DNA from 2 places in the Sebaldella termitidis ATCC 33386 genome. Region 2 is predicted to be linked to the other one. Evidence: riboswitches for the same ligand, from Rfam matches in the RefSeq annotation. Region 2 holds a riboswitch; the other holds the start of a gene.
The links. Region 2 has a riboswitch for lysine ahead of STERM_RS22520 (transporter substrate-binding domain-containing protein). Riboswitches for the same ligand answer to the same signal wherever they lie in the genome.
Positions count from the first base shown of each region.

Region 1: another riboswitch for lysine. It lies ahead of lysA (diaminopimelate decarboxylase); the one in region 2 lies ahead of STERM_RS22520 (transporter substrate-binding domain-containing protein).

Region 1 is NC_013517.1:3,133,905-3,139,399, forward strand. It holds gene STERM_RS14720 (aspartate kinase) at 1-1,107, opposite strand, end outside; gene lysA (diaminopimelate decarboxylase) at 1,130-2,437, opposite strand; lysine riboswitch at 2,526-2,705, opposite strand; gene STERM_RS14730 (hypothetical protein) at 2,975-3,529, shown strand; gene STERM_RS14735 (hypothetical protein) at 3,871-4,158, opposite strand; gene STERM_RS14740 (YqfO family protein) at 4,218-4,544, opposite strand; gene STERM_RS14745 (hypothetical protein) at 4,657-4,923, opposite strand; gene STERM_RS14750 (PTS sugar transporter subunit IIC) at 4,957-5,495, opposite strand, start outside.
Region 2 is NC_013517.1:2,435,524-2,441,018, reverse strand. It holds gene STERM_RS11345 (alkyl/aryl-sulfatase) at 1-1,347, shown strand, start outside; gene STERM_RS21275 (MarR family transcriptional regulator) at 1,569-2,063, shown strand; gene STERM_RS11335 (PTS sugar transporter subunit IIC) at 2,132-3,445, opposite strand; lysine riboswitch at 3,588-3,751, shown strand; gene STERM_RS22520 (transporter substrate-binding domain-containing protein) at 3,813-4,652, shown strand; gene STERM_RS22515 (amino acid ABC transporter permease) at 4,734-5,495, shown strand, end outside.

The DNA of each region.
Region 1 (5,495 bases), 700 kb from region 2:
ATGAAAGCTTATGCTGTTTTCTGCAAGTATCTTAAAGACTCTTGATGCTATACCTATATTACTGATCATTCCTATACCGACCAGTGAGATTTTCACTACATCTTTGTTAATCTCCGGCTTTATGTCAGGAAGTGCCTCTTTTATTTCCGTTATTGTTCTTTCAAGTGCAGTTTCGTCGGTCTTCGGACATGTAAATGCCATGCTGCCGTGACTGGCAGTTACATCATTCTGACTTATCATATCTATATTTACACCGTTTTTTTCTGCTGAATTAAATACTATATAGACATTTTTTGCATAAGTTGGTATATTTTCTATGTTTACCATCGCAGTATTTTCATTTATAGAAATACCTGTGATCAGCTTCTTTTCCATACATTTCTCCTCTGCACATATTATAGTTCCGTTTTTTTCTCCCAATGATTTTCCTACATAAATTTCCACTCCGTATTTCTTTCCGAGTTCCACAGCTCTGGGCTCCATTACTCCTGCGCCGAGATATGCCAGCTCCATCATTTCATCATATGAAATCAAAGGAAGCTTCTTTGCTTCTTTATATACTCTCGGATCTATGGAATATATCCCGTCCACATCAGTATATATTTCACATCTGGCATCTAAAGCCGCTGCAAGAGCCACTGCCGACGTATCAGACCCGCCTCTTCCCAGCGTAGTAACATCACCTCGTGAATTAACTCCCTGAAAACCTGCTACTATTACTATTTTTCCTTCTTTCAGCAAATCATTTATTTTATTGTTATCCACTGAATCAATGACATTTTTGGTATGAAAGCCTGATGTTTTTATTCCCGCCTGTACACCTGTAAGAGAAATCGCATCATAACCTAAGCTTTTCAATGCTATGGCAAGAAGTGCAATTGTAGTCTGTTCTCCCGTGGACATGAGTCTGTCCAGTTCTCTTTTATCCGGATCCTTTGTTATCTCCTTGGCAAGACTTATCAATGCATCAGTTCTTTTTCCCATAGCCGAAACCACTACTATCACGTCATGTCCCTGATCTTTTACCTCTCCCAAATATTTGGCTATTTCTATTATTTTATCAGTAGTCGCTACAGAACTACCGCCGTATTTATGTACGATTATCAAGGAAGCTCCTCCATTTCCATTGTTATAATTCAAATATAATATCGTTTCTTACCAGATCATCTAAAGTTTCTCTTTTTACTGCAAGCTTTGCCTGTCCGTCTTTTACAAATACAAGAGCCGGTTTTGCAAATCTGTTATAATTGCTTGACATAGAATAGCAGTATGCCCCTGTCGTAGGAACAGCTATTATATCTCCTACTTCTGCGTTCTGAAGCTTTGCATTCCCTATTAATACATCTCCCGATTCACAGAATTTCCCTGCAAGAGTTATCTCTTTTCTGTCTTCATCTTTCAGCTTATTTATTATTCCGGCTTCATATTTTGCCTGATATAAAGCAGGTCTTATATTATCAGCCATTCCGCCGTCAACAAAAACATATGTTTTTCCGCCCACAGTTTCTTTAATTCCTCCTACAGTATACAATGTTGTACCGGCATTTGCAACTATACTTCTTCCCGGTTCTATATAAAGATTTTTGAATCCTATTCTGTATTTAATTTCCATAGCTTCAGTATATGTAATTACTTCCTTTAGAAGCTCGTCAAGCTTTGGCGGCTGGTCTCCCTCAGCATAATAAACTCCGAAGCCTCCGCCCATATTTACAGTTTCTACTGCTATTCCCAGTTCTTCTTTCAGCTTGCTAAGATATTTGAATATTTCATCAAGTGCAAATATAAAGAATGCTGACTGAAAAATCTGTGATCCTATATGGGTATGAAATCCTTTAAATTCAATAAATTCACTGTCATCAAGTCTTTTTACTATATCAAAAAGATTCTCCTGAAATAATGAAACCCCGAATTTTGAAGTCAGACCTGAGGTTTTTATATACTCGTGTGTATGTGCCTCAATTCCTGGATCTATTCTCAAAAGCACCGCCTGCTTTTTATTTTTTTCTCTGCATATTCTTTCTATTTTTTCTATTTCATCTTCATTATCTATAACTATTTCTTTTATTCCATATTCTATTGCCATATTCAATTCTTCATCAGACTTGTTATTCCCGTGCATATGTATTCTCTCCATGGGAAATCCCGCTTTTACAGCTGTATATAATTCTCCCGCAGATACTACATCAAGATCCAGACCCTTTTTGTTAACAAGATTTACCATTCCTGTGGTAAGAAATGCCTTTCCTGCATAAGCTATCTGTGTATTGAATCTTTCTGATACAAAAGCTTCCTTCATTATATCAATAGTATCTTCAATAAGTTTTTGATCCATTACATAAAGCGGTGTGCCGAATTCCTCTGTAAGCTTTTCAGTATCTATCCCTCCGATTTCAAGATTTCCTCTTTCGTTAATTTTTGATGTTCCGAATAATTTCATAATTTTACTCCTCTCAAGTCATATATAAAAATGCTGATAGACAAGCCATCAGCAGATAAAATACTATTTATATAAAAGTACTGTATTTATACCTGATAGCTCAACATTACCGATAAACGGAAATGACAGTCTTATGGATATTTTCCACAAGCCCAGCTGTGAAACCTGTCAGTTTCTCACAGCTTCGGCGGATACTCCTTTTGATTTATATCACAGACTGACAGTCTCAATAAATCTACTCTTAGCTTTCCGCGCCTCTATCTATTATTTTTTACAATTATAAACTATTTAGCTTGAATTGTAAAATAATTTTTTCATATACCTAAATTATATTTCATTAATGTATCCATGATAACATATATTGATATCTTAATCTGTACATTTCTTTTTTCCTGTGATAAACTTGGTTATATCTGAAATTATATAACTGATCCTTTCTGGAAAAAACAGCTTTCTATAATTAAGAAAGAATCAGTATTTTTCTCCGGATCAGCAGATAAAAAGCTGAAAAATTAAGATTTAATATGAGGTGGTATTATGAAGAAGATAAAAATCAGTGATATTCCATGGAAGGAGCTGACTACTCCTTACGGGAGAGGAACAGATATTCCCAGACTTATTGAGAACAGAAATTACAAAGAATTAAATAATCTTCTGGAACATCAGGAAACATTATGGCAGGTTACTCCATGGGGAGTATACTTTCTCCTTATCCAGCTGGAAGAAGACTTTGCGGAGGGAAAAAAGAATTTTAGCTTTGATCAGATGGAAATTTATGATCTGGTTCTGACTTCATTTAAAAATGTTATCCAGAATGATTATGATAAGTCAGAGATTTTTACTGATCCTCTTGAGCTTATTTCAGAAGGTTCCTTATGGTCTGCTCCTGAGGATGACGACGAATTATACTGGGAAGAAGAATTCCCACCCGGCTACGATGACATTTCATTTTTGAATACTTATTACTATTCATGGAAATTCATAAATGACAAAGCCGGATTATTTGAAAAAATAAAGGATTCTACAGACAATAAGGAGCTTAAAGATTTTTTGACCGGCATTCTTGCGGAATTAAAAGAATTTTCAGTATAGATATGAAATTTTGATACTTTTATTTATAAAATTGAAAAATGATACAAAATTAAAATATGAAGAGAGAATATTTTTATTCTTTTCTTCATATTTTTACAATTCAAACTATCTATTAACTATTTTTCCCGCTTTATTGATTCCAGATACTCTTCAAATGTAATAAATCCTCCCTCCCAGCCAAAGTCTAAATCAACATACCATTTCTCTACATAGTATCCTCTTGATCTAGGTTTCAAATTCTTTTTTATTTTATATTCAGCAAGATATCCCCTAGCTTTTTTTATAGTTGAAAAGAATCCTAGAATCTCGTTATCTTCTGTATCATCCTTATATTCTTTATGCTACCCTAAAAGATAGACTTTTTTAAATTCTCTATTATCTTTTTTTCCGTCTATAATATATTTTTTTATTTTGAATCCATTGGGAAATCTTTCAAACCCCTCATATTTGACATATTCCTGCACTTTTTCTTCTGCTTTTTCAAGTGTTGAACAAATTCCGATATATTTTCTCTCTATCAAGTTCTTTTCTGCTTTTCTTGTATGTGTTAAAAAATAGACCATAAAATCATCCCCTATATTTTTAGTTCTCCTAAGTAAAATCATAATTTTTTTATACTTAAAATTCAACTTTATATAAAATACCCGCACAAAAAATTTAATTTCCCTCTACAGGTATTTACACTAACTCAATTCTGAAAAATCCTCTTATCATACACCTTATATATTTCATATGCCGGTTCCTCGTAAGGATGCTCTTTCAGCAGTATTTCCACTACATTCTCAATATATTCAGCCGAGCAAAGCATTTCTATCCTGTACTCTGCCACTGTCTCCATTTCTCCTGTTTTCCCCAAAAAAGGGTCACTTCCTGTAAGGGGTCTGAACTGTCCGGTACCTTTTACTTCAAAGGAACACATATCATAATTTTCATATTTTCCTGCCCCGGCTTCAAATAAAGATTTTTTCATATTTTCCTTATATTCCTCAGGTATAAAAAAGACAAACTTATACATTTTTATCTTCCTCGCTCTCCAAAATTAATTATCCAAAAAGGGAGAAAAAAACTCTTCTCCCATATATAATATCACTTTATTAGTATTTAGAACATCATTTTAAAATATCTTTTTATTTTCCCGTTTCATTATACCTTTCCACTCTTTTGGCATAATGTATCTGAATTAAAGCTGCGAAAAATACCGTAACCAGGATTATCAGCCCGTAAAATCTGTTTCCCAGTACCGCACATATTAACACACTTATAAATACTCCTCCTATACTCATAAGTACAAGTTTAAACGTTCCTATATTTCCCAGTTTTTCATTTTTCCCGAAAATAATGCGGGTTATTGCTATAATCACAGCTAAAATAACTGTTCCAAAAACTGAATACATATTCTCCACCTTTTCTTTCAATAAATTATTTTTTTATTCTCCGACAGACTGTACATTTTCATTGTCCAGAGTTCTCTTTTCAAACAGCTTGAAAAAGGGATAATATATGGCAAGTGATACAAAAAAGCATATAAAAACAAGAACGCATGCCATCCAGTTCCAGTTTGTCGTTATCAGTGCTCCTAATGGTGCCGGCACTGTAAAGGGAGGTTTTACCATCATTCTGGGTATAATGTTTAAAGCAGTAAAAATATATACAATAATAGTGTTAACCACAGGAACCAGCATAAACGGCACTGCCAGAAGAGGATTCATTACTATGGGTGCTCCGAATATCATCGGCTCGTTTATATTAAAAATTCCGGGAAGTATAGAAAGCTTTCCAAGCTGTTTCAGATACTGTGATTTTGATGTCATAAAAAGTACTACCAGTGCCAGAGTTCCTCCTGTTCCTCCCATCTGTGCATACCATTGAAAAAACTGTTCTGTAAATATGTTCGGAAGCTGATAAGCACTTATTCCTGCCTGGAATAATTCCATATTCTGTATTATCGCCTGATCCCAGAATGGTC
Region 2 (5,495 bases):
GCCGTTAAGGAAAATGTTTATGCAGGAAATGCCATGAGCAGACGTTCTTTTTACCAATATGGCTCTATGCTACCAAGAAACCCTAAAGGGCATGTGGATACCGGACTTGGAAAAACTGTTTCATCAGGGGGGAATGTTACGCTTATACCGCCTACTGATATAATAAAAACTACCGGGGAAAAAAGAACAATTGACGGAGTACAGATAGAATTTTTGATGGCTCCGAATACAGAAGCTCCGGCTGAAATGCTTATGTATTTTCCGCAGTTCAAGCTTCTGAACACAGCGGAAGATGCGACACATACATTACATAATCTCTATACTTTGAGAGGAGCACAGGTAAGAGACGCTGAAAATTGGTGGAAAGTTCTTGATGAAGCAGTTGCCCGTTACGGAGACAAAACTGATGTAGTAATAGCACAGCATCATTGGCCTAAATGGGGTAATAAAGAAATAGTATCTTACTTGTCTAATCAGAGAGATGCATATAAATATCTGAATGACCAGACTTTAAGACTGATAAATAAGGGATATACAATGAATGAAATAGCAGAAAATCTTAAATTACCTCAGAATCTGGATCAGGATTGGGCATTACGAGGATATTACGGAAGTGTGAGTCATGACATAAAAGCTATATACCAAAGATATCTGGGATGGTACGACAGTAATCCAGCGAATTTGAATCCGCTGCCGCCGGAAGAATCAGCTAAAAAATATGTGGAGTATATGGGAGGATCAGCAGCTGTAATGAAAAAAGCCAGAGAAGCATATAATAAAGGTGATTACAGATGGGCTGCTGAAGTAATGAATAAGGTAGTATTTGCGGAACCAAATAACACAGCCGCTAAAAATCTTCAGGCAGATATACTCGAGCAGCTGGGTTACCAATCAGAAAACGGTACATGGAGAAACGAATATCTAATGGGTGCTTATGAGCTTAGAAACGGTACGCCAAAAATTACGGCAACTACTGCCAGTCCTGATACTCTTAATGCTATGACTCCTGATATGATACTGGATTATTTTGGAATACATATCATAGGAGATAAGGCAAACGGCAAAAAAATGGTAATAAACTGGGAAGAACCTAATCTAAAGGAAAAATATGTAATTACACTCGAGAATAGTGTATTAGTTTATAGAAAAGTAAACAGCTTCGGAAATGCAGATTTAAGCATGACTATTCCGAAAGAATCATTACTTGGAATAGCTGGAAATGCTACAACACTGGATAAGGAAGTTCAGGCAGGCAGAGCCAAAGTTACAGGAGATACATCTAAATTTAATGAACTGCTGGAAACTTTTGATTCATTTACTCCGGACTTTAATATAGTAACACCGTAATAAATATTTTGGGGGAATTTGTCTAACGGCAGATTCCCTTTTGATTGTAAAAAAATAAGCATTAAGTGTTCTTAGCGGAAAACAGTGCAGAAAAGCTATTTTGATCCGGAAATAAAATAATTCTTATTGACAAAATGAACTATGAAATTATATAATTTATTGCATTAAATAATAAACAGAATGTTTAATTTTGATTTTATAATAGGAATGGAGCCTCTTTTATGAATAAATTTCCCGGTATGGAAAAATTTAACATTTTATCTGAAGAGTATGGAATAAATGATTTAGATGTAATAAGAGCATATTTTAGTTTTATGATGACCGCACAAAAAGCCAACGGGAGAGTGGAGAGTCATTTAAGCCACTTTGGTACTACGAGTACACAGCTGTCAATACTGTTAACTTTGTATTTAAATCACAATAAGCCGGAAACTGCCGGAAATATTTCAAAAAAATTTGGTTTGTCTGCTCCCACTATTAGTAATGTTATTAAGACATTATGTCAAAAGAAATTTATAAAAAAAGTAAAAGATAAAAGTGACAAAAGAGTTTATAAAATAACAATGACTGAAGAAGGATACCGTTTCCTGAATGGTTTAATTCCTGAATATCATTCCAGATATAAAAAAATCTTTTCAGAATTTACAGATGAAGAGTTAAAGTGTCTGGAACGAATTTCATTAAAGCTTTTTCATAATATTGATTTATTTGGCTGAAAGAAAATAAAATATAATAATTGTATTTATTAAAATAAAAATGAGCAGACCGGATTTCCGGTCTGCTTTTAGTTTGCTGCTTTCTTTTCAGAGTTTAGTTTTTCTTCGGCAACTAATTTTTTCTCATAAAGTTTGAAAAAAGGAAAATAAATAATTGTAGAAATTGCTATATTTATAAATACCAGTATTACTGCCCTGAAATCACCGTTTGTAGCCAGATAAGCACCTATAGGTCCCGGAAATGTCCAAGGGGCAAGAGTAGAAACTCTTGATACCATATTGGCAGCCATGGCAAAATAGCTTAAAAGAGCTGTAGTTATTGGTGCAAGCATAAATGGTATAATCAAAAACGGATTTAACATAATTGGTGTTCCGAATATAATAGGCTCGTTTATATTAAAAATTCCGGGAAGCAGAGCAATTCTGCCCAGACTTTTTAACTGCTTTGACTTCGAAAAAACCATAAGAATAAGAAGTCCTATAGTACATCCTGAACCGCCTATCCAGATAAACCACTGATAAAAAGGTTCGGCACCAATATTAGGGAGCACCTTTGCACCTGCTTCAAGAGCTGCACCATTTTGATCCAGAAGGATAAGCCATATTGGTCTTGCAACAGAACCAATTATTGCAACTCCGTGAATACCGCATGCCCATAAAAAAGTAATAAGAAAAACAATAACTATAACTCCGGCAGGATGATTAACAAGGCTGATAAGCGGTTTAAAAAATCCGTATAAAAATTTATGAATATCAAATCCGAAGTGTATAGAAACAAGATAGACAACTACTACCACAAAAATAGTGGGGAATAGTGATTCAAAAGATCTTCCCACTGCTTCGGGCACTCCGTCAGGCATTCTTATTACTAGCCTGTGTTCCTTAAAGAACCGGAGAGTTTCCACAGCGAAAAAGGCTATTATAATACCTCCGAATAATCCGGCCGAACCAAGATTATTCATAGGAACTACCCATCCCTTTGTAGGCTCTGCGGCATTTTTCAATGTAAATTCCAGAAATAAAGGAACCTGTGTCATCATAAACGCGACAAGAGCAAGTGTTCCTGCCGATACACCATCCAGATTATAAGATTTTGCCAGATAGTAAGCAATATTATAAGTGGCAAAAACGGCGATAATCCCCATACTAAGTCTGAACACCAGTGCGAAATTCATTCCATATTTATTAGCGTAGTCAATCGATTTTAAAAATGTGGGGCTAAGTGGCGGAGAAGCAAGTATCAAAAAGAAACTTCCTACTATAGTAAGAGGAATAGTAGATATCATTCCATTTCTTACAGCCAGCAGATGCTTTTGGTTAGCAAGCTTTGACATAGGCCCCATAAGAGTTTTTTCCATAAAACTAAAAAAATTATTTCCCATTTTTTCTCCTCTCTAAAAATTAAATTCATTCTAATATTACTACATAAAGTATAAAATAGCAAATTATATATTATATATTCATTAATACTTGACATTTCTGGAAATATCAGCTATCATTATTTAATAACAATAGAATAAAATTAGGTTTTATAGAGGTAGCGGTGAGAATTAGTAATATGCAGAGCTGGCAGGCTGGGAAGCATATGAAAGGTAACCATCGCCGAACATTATATGAAGGCATGAGTATAATGTGGGGGCAGAGATAACATCTTTGTCACTCATCCATTGGATGGCACTATTAAACAACTATATATAAACAGGTTGTCATAATAGTGAACAACCTTTTTTTATAAATTAGGAGGAAAATATGATAAAAAAAATTAATTTATTTGCTTTAATATTGATGCTTGTGGTATTAACAGCCTGTGGAAAAGGCGGAAGCGGGGGAGAAGGAAAAAAAGAAAGCAATGAGTTCAGAGTGGGAATGGAATGCGGATATGCCCCTTTTAACTGGTTCCAAAGTGATGACAGCAACGGTGCCGTAAAGAATTCGAGCAACGGATACTGCGGCGGTTATGACGTGGAAATAGCAAAGCTTGTAGCAAAAGGTCTTGGAAAAGAACTTGTAATAGTACAGACAGACTGGGACGGACTTCTTGGACCGGCACTGCAGTCTGGTAAGATAGATGCAGTAATAGCAGGTATGTCACCAACTACAGAACGTAAAGAAAGTCTGGATTTCACATCGCCTTATTATAAGTCGGATCTTGTAGTAGTAGTAGCAAAAGACGGAAAATATGCAAATGCAAAAACACTTGAAGACTTTCAGGGAGCTAAAATAACTGGACAGCTGAATACACTTCACTATACTGTAATAGATCAGCTTACAGGAGCGAACAAGCAGACAGCAATGGAAAATTTTCCTGCTATGATAGTAGCACTTAATTCCGGGAAAATAGACGGTTATGTTTCTGAAAGACCGGGAGCAATGGCAGCAGAAACTGCAAACCCAAATTTGAAATATATTACTTTTGAAAAAGGAAAGGGTTTTGAATATTCCAATGAGGAAGTCGATGTGGCTGTGGGACTGAAAAAAGGAAATACAGATCTTAAAGACCAGATAGATAAAATTCTTGCCGGAATTACAGAAGAAGAGCGTCAAAAAATAATGGAAGATGCTATTAAGAATCAGCCGTTAGAAAATTAGATTTTATTATAAAATTAAACAAGTCAAGATGTATTCTGAGCAGAACCAAAGAGAAGCCAGGATACTGGAAAGAGGGAAATTATGTTTTTAGCAGCAGATGGTACGAGGACTTTTTTAGGCTGGGTAGCTTTTTTCATAGAAAAAAACGGAAACCAGTTCTTAAGCGGTACCATTACGACTCTTTATATTTCGCTAACAGGAACTATTGTGGGATTTTTTATCGGATTATGTGTTGCATTAGTAAGGGAAGCGTATATAGATGAAAAAACACCGGTAATAAAAAAGTTTTTTATTAAGCTATCTCAGATAATAATAAAAATATATATAGCTGTTTTCAGGGGAACACCTATGATAGTACAGGCAATGGTTATTTATTACGGGCTTCCAGTACTTCTACAAAGATTTGATTTTAATCTTGATCCTATACCGGCAGCATTATTCATAGTATCAATAAATACCGGATCTTACATGGCTGAGATAATCAGAGGCGGAATTGATTCTGTGGATAAGGGACAGCTTGAAGGAGCCCAGGCAATAGGAATGAGTCATTTTCAAACCATGAAATCCATTATATTTCCGCAGGCAATACGTAATGTATTACCTTCTGTAGGAAATGAGTTTATTATAAATATAAAAGATACATCGGTTCTTAACGTTATCAGTGTTACCGAACTCTTTTTCACTTCAAAATCACTGGCAGGAACGTATACTCGTTATTATGAAGTATTTATAATAACAAGTGCAATATATTTCTTTCTTACATTTACAATCAGTCTGATTCTGAGATTTGTAGAAAAGAAAATCGACGGTCCGAAAAATTTTGAAATTGCAGAGACAATTGAG